2 regions of the Gordonia jacobaea genome follow, and region 1 is predicted to be linked to the other one. Evidence: riboswitches for the same ligand, from Rfam matches in the RefSeq annotation. Region 1 holds a riboswitch; the other holds the start of a gene.

Region 1 (5,599 bases):
GAATCAGTTCTTCACGCCCTACGAGCCTGCCGCGGGGACCATCGGAGCATGAAAGGGGTTGTCACGCAGGCGAGGTGCTCGGCAACACCGAGAACCGTGCTGGTGTAAATCTCATCTCACGTTTCAGCCCGCTGTCGCGACTACCCGGTGAGGGCGCTGGACGCGCTTGATAGTCGACCTGGGAGGACACGTGACCACAGCCGCGGAGAGGCAAGGAAGTCGCGGGGCTGACGCCGGCGCACACAGCAGCGTCGGCTCCACGAGGGCGACAGCCGGGGAGGCGTACTCGGAGCGTGTCGAGTCGGCCGACTGGCGAAGCGTCACCGCCGAGGTGAACGAGTACGGCGGTGCGCTTCTCCCCCGGCTACTGACCGCACCCGAAGTCGACGAGCTCCGAGCGCTGTACGACGCCGATGACGTCTTCCGCGCGACGGTCGACATGGGTCGTCACCGCTTCGGGGAGGGACAGTACAAATACCTGGACACTCCCTACCCGGAGCCGGTCGATCGTCTGAAACAGGCGCTCTATCCGCGACTGCTGCCCATTGCTCGGGATTGGTGGACCAAGCTCGGCCGCGACCCGATCTGGCCGGACACCCTCGACGAATGGCTGGCGATGTGCCACGCAGCGGGCCAGACGAAGTCGACGGCGATCCTGTTGAAGTACGGCGAGCGGGACTGGAACGCGCTGCATCGGGACCTCTACGGCGACCTCGTGTTTCCGTTGCAGGTGGTCATCAACCTCAGCAATCCCGGAGTCGACCACACCGGCGGGGAGTTTCTGCTGCTCGAACAACGCCCACGTGCACAGTCACGGGGAACCGCGTTCCTGCTGCCGCAGGGTCATGGCTACGTGTTCACCACCCGAGACCGTCCCGTCGAGTCGAAGCGCGGGTGGTCGGCAGCTCCGATCCGACACGGAGTCTCGGCCGTCCGCTCCGGCGAACGCATCACCCTCGCCTTGGTCTTCCACGACGCCGCGTAGGTGTGGAGGTGCAGGAGAAGACGTACGTGCTTCTCGGTGCGAATCGGAAGCCATACAGGAGCTCGACACCGGGAAGCCTTGGCGGACACCGACGTAGCCGCATCTACGGCGAGCTGGATTGCACCTCGGCGCTGCGGACGATAGCCCGGGGCGGCTACGTGAACAACCGCGTCTTCTTCCGCGACGAAGTGATTGCGATCGCAGCAGGTTACCGGCCGTGCGCGGTGTGCCTCCCCGAAAAATACCGGTCTTGGAAGAGCGCGCAGTGATCACGGCGCAGGTACTGCCGGTCAGGGAACCCTGTCGGGAACCATGCTCGGCGTCGAGACGACCCACCGAGCAGCGACATTCTTGTGGTCCCGGCTGGGATCGAACCAGCGACCTTCCCGGTGTGAACGGGACGCTCTTCCACTGAGCCACGGGACCGCGCGCGACGCGCAAAGGCGTCGGTGCACGAGGGCAAAGACTACACGGATCGACACCGGGAACCCAAATCGCGGCCCAAGGGTGCGTCGTGGTGCCATCGCGACACTCTCCGCCTGCACACTTCCCACTTTCCGAGGCTCTGACCAGGCGATTTGTTAGAAGCGTGTCGGTCGGATAATGTTCTGCATCGCATCGCGAGCAACAAATGGTCCACAAGATCTGCTCGCGAAGCATGCGGATGTAGCGCAGCTGGTAGCGCATCACCTTGCCAAGGTGAGGGTCGCGGGTTCGAATCCCGTCATCCGCTCGGCGCGAGTCGACTCGCATCTGGTGGTGTGGCCGAGTGGTGAGGCAACGGCCTGCAAAGCCGTGTACACGGGTTCGATTCCCGTCGCCACCTCCAAACCACCAATTTCATACCCGCGCGATTAGCTCAGCGGGAGAGCGCTTCCCTGACACGGAAGAGGTCACTGGTTCAATCCCAGTATCGCGCACCATCAGATCCCGCTGTTCGCAGCGGGATCTTTTTGTTCCCCGGCCCCTTGGCGCAGTTGTTTGGGATCCACGGGTACAAAAATGCCCCCGAGGATCCCACGCAACTCCGAGCGGTGCTTGCGTTCGCAACCCGAGTGCGGTCTGATTGCCAGACTGACACGGGGTGCCGACACAAGGTCGGCTGAGATCAGACCCGCAGAACCTGCTCCAGTTAGCACTGGCGAAGGGATGGTCCGAAAATGCCTGCAGCGCTGCCTCTTTCCGAGCACGTCATACTGATCACCGGCGCGGGCCGCGGACTGGGCGCAACGCTCGCACGCGCCGCGGCGCGTGAGGGTGCGCGTGTGGTCGTCAACTATCGACGCAGCGCCGACGCGGCAGTTGCGCTGGCAGCAGAGTTCGGCGACCGAGCACTCGCCGTCGAAGCCGACGTGACCGACCCCGACGCGGTTCAGACGATGATCGACACTGCGACAACCCATTTCGGCGCGCCTATCACGGCGGTGGTGAACAACGCCCTGCCCGACTATTCGTTCAACGGCGACGCCCGCTCAACCGCCGACACCATCACCACCGCAGAACTCGACGCGCAGTTTCGCGGAATCGTCGGCGGCGCACTGACAGTCGTACAGGCGGCGCTTCCGGGCATGCGCGAAGCCGGTACGGGGCGCATCGTCAACATCGGCACCAACCTCGTGCAGAATCCCGTTGTCCCCTACCACGACTACACAGCCGCCAAGGCCGCACTCCTGGCGCTGACTCGCACGCTGGCCGCCGACCTCGGCCCGGACAACATCACCGTCAACATGGTCTCCGGCGGACTCCTGCGCACCACAGACGCGAGCGCAGCGACACCCCCTGAGATCTTCGACGCCATCGCCGCGTCCACTCCCCTGCGGTCGGTCACCACACCAGAGGAATTCGCCGACGCCACACTGTTTTTCCTCTCGCCGTGGTCGCGAGCGGTCACCGGACAGAACCTCGTCGTCGATGGCGGCCTCGTCAAGGACTGAACACCGGCAGGCATACTGCGAGCATGAACATCGACTACCGCCCGGGCAGCTTCACCGTCGTCGACTCATCAGGTCGCGAGGCCGCATTCGACGGGGACCAGTACAAGTGGGAGATCACCGACGGCATGCTCATCGTCAACGCCATCACCACCGAGGGCCAGGGCGCGATGCCATATGAGGTGACCGAACTCCGCGAGATCTACGCGGGCTCGTGGCGACTCTCACTGGGGTGAATCCGGAGCTTCGTCGTGCATCTGAGCCCGCCGATCGCCTTCCGACGCCCTCGGCGCGGTCGTAGAATCGTATGCATGACTGCTGATATGACACCCGGCTGCGACAACCCCGACTGCACCTGCGGGCCCGAGTGCTCGTGCGGCGCCAACTGCACCTGCGGAAAGAAGTAGCGCCGCCTGTGCCACCACATCCGACCAGCCAGATGGCCGGCGATGCCGCACCCGAACAGCATTCCCACGGTGCCGTGGCCGTCGACGTCGTGGTCGACCCCTCACTCGCAGGCGTCGTCGCCGAGGTAGCTGCCGCAACCTTCCCCCTGGCCTGTCCGCCGCACTCGTCGCCCGACGACATCGCCGGGTTCATTACGACCAACCTGGCCGAAGCGAACTTTGCTGCCTACATCGCCAGCGACGAGAGTGACGTATTGATCGCACGCACATCCGACGGCACGACGGTGGGCTATTCGCTCGTGCACCACCGGCCACCGACCGACCCCGACGTCGCAGCGGTGGTCGTCGAGACACCGTCGTCCGAGCTGTCGAAGATGTACGTACTCCCCGACCATCACTCACGCGGTCGCACCGACCCGCCTGCACAGTTGCTGATGCGCGCCGCGATCGAGACCGCCCGTGATCGCGGCAGCGTGCTCGTCTGGCTCGGCGTCAACCAGGAAAACGTTCGCGCGCAACGCTTTTACACGAAGATGGGATTCGAGCGTGCCGGGGTCAAGACGTTCGACCTCAACGGCAGCATCGAGCACGACTTCATCCTGACCCGACGCCTTTAGACTGAGCGCTCCGGAACCGAGTCGGCGCGCCGGAACCGAGTCAGCGCGCCGGGATCGATTCAGCGCACGGGAACGTCGAGCGCCTTCGCGATCGTCGGCCATGCGCGGTGCAGATCCTGGTTCCAGTAGCCCCAGGAGTGCAGACCCTGCCGGAAGTTGTAGGTGATCTTCACGCCCGCCTGATCGGCCTTCTGCTTGAATGCCGTCGTGCACTCGAGCGCGGCACGCTCGAGTGCGCCACCGACCGGCGAAGCGATCCCAGCGAGTCCCAGCGAGAGGTCAGGAAGTCCGTCGCCCACAGCGACATAGATCGGCTTTCCGCGCAGTGCTGCGATGTGTTCTGCGGGGTCGTGTTCGGTCCACAGCGGGTCGGTGATCGGTCCCCACATGTTGTCCGGGTTGCCGCCGCGCGTCTGTACCGTCGCCGCTGTCGCGCGACGGAAATCCGGCGTCCCCTGATCGAGGCACCCGCTGAATGCCGCGACGCCCGCATACATCTCGGGGTTGCGAACCGCGATCGACATCGCGCCGAGTGCGCCCATCGACAGCCCACCGATCGCGTTCACACCGTTGGTGTCGAAGCGCTTCGCGATCAGCGGCGGGAGTTCTTTGGTCAGGAATGTCTCCCACCGGTTGTTCTTGAGGATGGGGTCGTTCGACCGCCAATCGGTGTAATACGAGCCCGTGCCTCCGATCGGGAGCACCACATTGACCTGCTTGTCGGCCATGAACTTCTCGATGTCTGTCTGATAGGTCCAGCCGCTCTCGGTGTAGTTGGTGTAGACACCGCCGTCGATCCCGTCGAGAAGATACAGAGTCGGACGTGGCGTCGAGCGATCCCGAGGCAACAGCACGCTGACAGTGATCCGCCTCTTCATCGCTGCGGAGTACGTCGTCACCTGAGCGCGCGTGGCGCTCGCCATGCTCACCGCTTCAATGCGCGACGCGTCGGTCGAGCCCAGGGGTTCGGCAGAGGCCGGAGCCGAAATCGCCACTCCCACAAAGAGTGCCGCGACCAACGCAGCAGCCGCCGTCATCACAATCCGCACAATTACCCCCAGGGTCGAGTCATACGAGACGCCGACGCACCCCGCTCATGAGCGCAGATTCCCGTCCCCCGACACCGACTACACTACTGAGGAGTAAGTAAAGCACGACCGACTTCAGTGAACACTCGAACACTGGAAATCGGCTGACAGTCGGTGCTAGCCGATCGCCGTTTCCGACGACCGCGACAGCGCGAGAAGTCGCGACGTCGCACGGAGATACTTCTTGCGGTACCCGCCGGCAAGCATCTCGTCGGTGAAGATCTCGTCGAGCTTCCCACCCGACACCGTCACGGGGATGTCGGCGTCGTAGAGCCGGTCGGCGAGAACGACCAGGCGCAGCGCCACCGATTGATCCTTGGCCGGATGCACGTCACGGATACCGACAAGGGACACACCGTCGACCAGCGCTTTGTACTTCGACGGATGCAACGTACTCAGGTGCTCGCAGAGGGCGTCGAAATCGTCGAGGGTCGCGCCGGGCGTCGACTCGACGAGAGCGACGAGGTCGGCGTCGCTGCGCGGGTCGGGTGCAGGCGGGAGGTCGCGATGACGGTAGTCGGGTCCGTCGACTCGGATGGTGTCGAAGACGGATGCGAGCTTGCGGATCTCC
Region 2 (5,599 bases), on a different contig from region 1:
TATCTGCTCGCCAAGGGCAAGGGTATGCAGGAGCGTGCGCAGGCAGCCGCCGCCGAGTACAAGAAGGAATCCGACAGCTACATCCGTAACGTCGCAGGCACCTCGCCCGCGCAACAGATCGCGGATGCAAAGTCGCTGCTCGACTCGGGAGCCATCACACCCGAGGAGTTCGAGCACCTCAAGTCCAAGGCCCTCGCCTCGAGCTGAGTTTCGACAACATGCAGTAAGTGCCCGCCCCGAACTCGGGGCGGGCACTTTCGCGTGCACCTCGGTGCTGTTCGAGAAGGCCGGCAGGCTACGTCGATGACTCCGGCGTGACGGCGTCGCCGAAGGGATCGTTGGTGTGGCCGACGAGGTCGTTGACCGAGTCCAGGATCAGTGTGGGGCGGTAGGGATATTTCTCGACGGACTTGCGGGTGGAGATTCCGGTGAGCACCAGGATCGTCCGCATTCCCGATTCGAGGCCCGCGATGATGTCGGTGTCCATGCGGTCGCCGATCATCAGCGTGTTCTCCGAATGCGAGCCGAGGCGTCGTAGCGCCGACCGCATCATGATCGGATTGGGCTTGCCGACGTAGTAGGGCTCGCGGCCGGTCGCCTTGGAGATCATGGCGGCCACCGCGCCGGTCGCCGGGATCGAGCCGTCGTGCGAGGGGCCTGTCACGTCGGGGTTGGTGGCGATGAACTTCGAACCGCGCTCGATCATCCGAATTGCGCTCGTGATCGCCTCGAACGAATACATGCGCGTCTCGCCGAGCACCACGTAGTCGGGGTTGGTCTCCGTCGTCACGAACCCCTTCTCGTACAGCGGCGTGGTCAGCCCCGATTCGCCGATGACGAAGGCGGTGTCGCCCTGGTCCTGTGACGCGAGGAAGTCGGCTGTCGCCATTCCCGATGTCCAGATCGATTCCTCGGGAATGTCGAGGCCGATCTGCAGCAATCTGGCGTGTTGGTCACGTGCCGTGCGGATCGAGTTGTTGGTGAGAACGGAAAAGGGAATGTCGTTGTTGCGCAATTCCGCGATGAATTCGTCTGCGCCGGGTACGAGGTGTTCCTCGTTCGTCAGCACGCCGTCCATGTCCATGAGAAACGTCCAGCCCATGACTCTCACCCTACGGTGAGCTTCGTGATGATTATCGCGAGATGTGGCGGACTGTTATTGGTCCGCTACCTCTCAGACGATTCCCGTTCACGCATGTCGGACGTCGTTGCCGACGCGCCACAACGGGTTGACGGGGCCGTGCCCGGCTCCCAGCGGATAGGCCGAACGCAGGCCGCGGGTAACCCACTGCTTTGCGAAATCGATGGCGTCCGGCACGGCATATCCATGCGCGAGAGCGCACGCGATGGCCGCTGCGAGTGTGTCGCCCGCGCCGTGATCGTGCGGGGTGTCGACGCGAGCTGTCGCGAACTCGAGAAAGTCGGTGCCGTCGTACAGCAGGTCGGGACTGAGCGCACTGGAGCGCAGGTGGCCACCTTTGACCAGTGCCCACTGCGGACCCAACCCATGCAATTCGACGGCGGCCTTGCGCTGCGACGCCGCGTCGACGACCTCGATGCCCGTCAGCAGTCGCACTTCGTCGAGATTCGGTGTGACAACCGTGGCAAGAGGAAATAGTCTGCGCCGCAACACATCCAGTGCTTCGTCGGCGAGCAATTGGTCGCCGTGCATCGACGCACAGACCGGGTCGACGACGAGCGGGGTGTCGCCGCCGCGCCCGATGCCGAGTTCCACGCAGGTATCGACGAGGGCGTCGATGATCGGTCCCGACGCCAGCATGCCGGTCTTGACGGCACTCGTCCCGATGTCGGTCACGACACTGCGGATCTGCGCCGCGACCGTCTCCGGATCGATCTCTTGAAAGCCGCTGACGCCCACCGAATTCTGGACCGTCACCGCGGTGACCGCGACGAGTCCGTGTAGTCCGAGCAACGCGAAAGTCCGCATATCTGCTTGGATTCCGGCGCCGCCGCCGGAGTCCGAACCCGCGATGGTCATCACCCGGACAGGTGTGACCCCCGGTTCGGTGGTGGGCAACAGTGGTGTCGTCATGATCTGCTTGCGGCTCCCGATGTCGCATCGATCGGCAGGTAGACGCGGTTGCCTGCGTCGGCGAACTCGGCGGACTTCGCTGCCATCTCCTGCTCGATTCGTCGGTCGATGTCTTCTGCCGTCACCAGATTGTGCTCTTCTGCATAGGCCCGCACGTCGGCGGAGATACGCATCGAGCAGAACTTCGGGCCGCACATCGAGCAGAAGTGAGCCGTCTTCGCGGGTTCCGCGGGGAGGGTCTCGTCGTGGTACTCGCGTGCCGTGTCGGGGTCGAGTGCGAGGTTGAACTGGTCTGTCCAGCGAAACTCGAAGCGCGCCTTGCTCAAAGCGTCGTCGCGTTCCTGAGCTCGCGGGTGGGCTTTGGCGAGATCGGCTGAGTGGGCCGCGATCTTGTAGGTGATCACACCGACTTTCACGTCGTCGCGATCGGGTAGCCCGAGGTGCTCCTTCGGGGTGACATAGCAGAGCATGGCCGTCCCGGCTTGCGCGATCATCGCCGCGCCGATCGCGGAGGTGATGTGGTCGTATGCGGGCGCGATATCGGTGGCGAGCGGGCCGAGGGTGTAGAACGGCGCCTCCTCGCACAACTCCTCTTCGAGGCGCACGTTCTCGACGATCTTGTGCATCGGGATATGACCCGGACCCTCGATCATCACCTGCACGCCATGGGATTTCGCGATGCGGGTCAACTCTCCGAGCGTGCGCAGTTCGGCGAACTGTGCCTCGTCGTTGGCGTCGGCAATCGAGCCCGGACGCAGTCCGTCGCCGAGTGAAAAAGTGATGTCGTAGCGCGCGAAGATCTCGCACAGCTCGTCGAAATGCGTGTACAGGAACGACTCTTCGTGGTGGGCGAGGCACCACGCAGCCATGATCGACCCACCGCGCGAGACGATTCCGGTCACCCGGCGAGCGGTCAGCGGTACGTAGCGCAAAAGCACGCCCGCGTGCACCGTCATGTAGTCGACGCCCTGCTCGGCCTGTTCGATCACGGTGTCGCGGTACATTTCCCACGTCAGCTTGGTTGGATCGCCCTTGACCTTCTCCAGTGCCTGGTAGATCGGCACAGTCCCGACCGGGACGGGGGAATTGCGCATGATCCACTCGCGGGTGAGGTGGATGTCGTCGCCGGTGGACAGATCCATGATCGTGTCGGCGCCCCAGCGCGTCGCCCAGACCATCTTCTCGACCTCTTCCGCGATGGAACTGGTCACCGCCGAATTGCCGATGTTCGCATTGATTTTCACCGCGAACGCCTTGCCGATGATCATCGGTTCGGACTCGGGATGACGATGGTTGGCCGGGATCACCGCGCGTCCGGCAGCGACCTCGCTGCGTACGAGTTCGACGTCGACGTTCTCGCGTGCGGCGATGAAGCGCATCTCGTCGGTGACGAGTCCTGCTCGTGCCCAGGCGAGTTGGGTCGACGCTCCGTCGACCGGGTCGGGACGGTGCCACTCGTCGCGGGTGCGGGCGAGGCCTGCCTCGACGTCGATCACGGCGGTGGAGTCGGTGTAGGGCCCCGATGTGTCGTAGACATCGAGGTGCTCGCCGTTGGTGAGGTTGATGCGTCGCTGCGGAACCCGTAACCCGTCGACGTCGGCGTAATGCTTGGTGCTGCCCTCGATCGGACCGGTTGTCAGGATGTCGGAGTCGACCTTGTACGCGGAATTGCTGCCGCCGGATACACGTGTGCCCATGAGATTCTCCCTACGCCGGCATTACCCGGACAGGTTCATGCGGTCAGCGGCCGCCTGCCGCCATCTCAGCCCTCGGTTACGTGAGAGCCCCCGCGTTGATTCGGTTGTGTGCAGTTCACTCTACTGGCTTGCTGCTGTTGCGTCACGAAACCGGGGGTAGCCCAACGCGAGTTCCTAACTTAGGATTGCCTTACCAACATACAGGGCGCTGTTCGAGCTCGCGACGATCCGGAAGGGTGCAACAGCGATGACGTTGGTGGAGATCGTAGGTCTGCAGAAGGATTACGGGGAGGTGCACGCGCTTCGCGGAATCGACGTCGAGATCTCCGAGGGAGAGGTCCTCGGCCTGTTGGGTCCCAACGGCAGCGGCAAGACGACGACCGTCTCGATCCTCGCGACGCTGCAGCGTCCGACCGCCGGGTGTGCACTCATCGCCGGACACGACGTCGTCGACGACGCGGCGAGGGTGCGCGAATTGATCTCTCTCACAGGGCAATACGCATCGCTGGACAACACCCTGTCCGCACGAGAGAACCTCGTCATGTTCGGCAGGCTCACCGGCCTGTCGTCGGCCGAGGCGAAGGGCTCCGTGGCACACGTGGCGGAGGCGTTCGGACTGAGCGAGTTCGTCGATCGTCGAGTGTCGGCGTTGTCGGGTGGCCAGCGCCGCCGGGTCGACATCGCGTGCGCACTCGTCACGCGCCCGCGGGTTCTGTTCCTCGACGAACCGACAACCGGACTCGACCCGCGTAGCCGTGCCGCGGTGTGGGAAACGATCGCGGCGCTACGAACCGAGGGCATCACCGTGCTGCTCACGACGCAGTATCTCGAAGAGGCCGATAATCTCGCCGACAACATCGTCATGCTCGATCACGGCTCTGTGGTCGCTCGCGGAACCCCCGAGCAGCTCAAACATCAAGCGGGATCGGCGATCTGCGAGATCACGCTGCTCGACGCAGCCGATGTGACACGGGTGCGGACCGCGCTGGCCGACCACGAATTCCTCGACGCCGCGACGTCGGCGCAGTCGCGTCCGGTCCTCGTCGTCGAGGCGCCGGGAGAACTCGACACTGTCGTCGCCGTCGCGTCGACGCTGCGCGCCGAAGGGGTGGGCGTCTTCGACATCGCGCTTCGCCGGCCGTCGCTCGACGAGGTGTTCCTGCAGTTGACCGACGAGAATCGCACTGCCAGTGAGGAAGTCGTGCCATGACGATCTCCGCGGAGCGAACGGCGGTGCGTCGGGGCGCGGCGCCACGCACGTCGGTCGGTTGGTCGACGGCATACGCTGTGCTGACCAGGAGGAGTCTCGACTCGTCGATCCGCACCGGGTTGCTCTTCTTCGCGATCGGCTCGCCGATCGTGTTCTTCACCTGCTTCTACGTGCCGCTGCACTCTCGCTTTGAACGCAGTGGCGTCGACTACGCGCAATACGTTGTGCCGCTGGTCATTCTGCAGGCCGCCATGTTTGTCGCCATCATTTCGTGTGAGATCGCGGGCGAAGAGGCGACCGGCGGTATGCGGGAGCGGCTGAGTTCGCTGCCCATCTCTCGCCTGACACCAGGGGCTGCGCGCATGACGAATGCTGTTGTGCGGATGTGTGTCTCGGCTGTATCGGTGTCGCTGTATGCGTGCGTGTTCGGCTTCAGGCTGCGCGGGAGCATCGTCGAATCGATCGGGTTCTTCGCGCTCGCAATCGTTTTCGCGCTCGCACTGAGCATGATGGCCGATGCTCTGGGTAGCGCCGCCACACACGCCGAGAGCGTTGGGCAGATGCTGATGATTCCGCAGCTGTTGCTCGTGATGTGTTCGACGGGCCTGGTGCCTGCCAATGCTTTTCCCGGGTGGATTG

Evidence for each region. Region 1 has a riboswitch for thiamine pyrophosphate ahead of ACRVY7_RS11815 (3-oxoacyl-ACP reductase). Riboswitches for the same ligand answer to the same signal wherever they lie in the genome.
Region 2: it holds a riboswitch for thiamine pyrophosphate, as region 1 does, so the genes downstream of both, thiC (phosphomethylpyrimidine synthase ThiC) here and ACRVY7_RS11815 (3-oxoacyl-ACP reductase) in region 1, are expected to answer to the same signal.

Annotation. Positions count from the first base shown of each region.
Region 1 covers NZ_CBDRLS010000003.1:214,038-219,636, reverse strand. The annotation lists gene ACRVY7_RS11850 (DinB family protein) at 1-52, shown strand, start outside; gene ACRVY7_RS11845 (2OG-Fe(II) oxygenase) at 332-985, shown strand; gene ACRVY7_RS11840 (Ada metal-binding domain-containing protein) at 994-1,254, shown strand; tRNA gene ACRVY7_RS11835 (tRNA-Val) at 1,340-1,411, opposite strand; tRNA gene ACRVY7_RS11830 (tRNA-Gly) at 1,646-1,718, shown strand; tRNA gene ACRVY7_RS11825 (tRNA-Cys) at 1,741-1,814, shown strand; tRNA gene ACRVY7_RS11820 (tRNA-Val) at 1,834-1,908, shown strand; TPP riboswitch at 2,056-2,152, shown strand; gene ACRVY7_RS11815 (3-oxoacyl-ACP reductase) at 2,146-2,919, shown strand; gene ACRVY7_RS11810 (hypothetical protein) at 2,943-3,152, shown strand; gene ACRVY7_RS11805 (GNAT family N-acetyltransferase) at 3,356-3,940, shown strand; gene ACRVY7_RS11800 (alpha/beta hydrolase) at 4,000-4,977, opposite strand; gene zapE (cell division protein ZapE) at 5,146-5,599, opposite strand, start outside.
Region 2 covers NZ_CBDRLS010000001.1:1,114,893-1,120,491, reverse strand. The annotation lists gene ACRVY7_RS05195 (SHOCT domain-containing protein) at 1-207, shown strand, start outside; gene ACRVY7_RS05190 (HAD-IIA family hydrolase) at 296-1,102, opposite strand; gene thiD (bifunctional hydroxymethylpyrimidine kinase/phosphomethylpyrimidine kinase) at 1,190-2,053, opposite strand; gene thiC (phosphomethylpyrimidine synthase ThiC) at 2,050-3,750, opposite strand; TPP riboswitch at 3,744-3,854, opposite strand; gene ACRVY7_RS05175 (ATP-binding cassette domain-containing protein) at 3,998-4,960, shown strand; gene ACRVY7_RS05170 (ABC transporter permease) at 4,957-5,599, shown strand, end outside.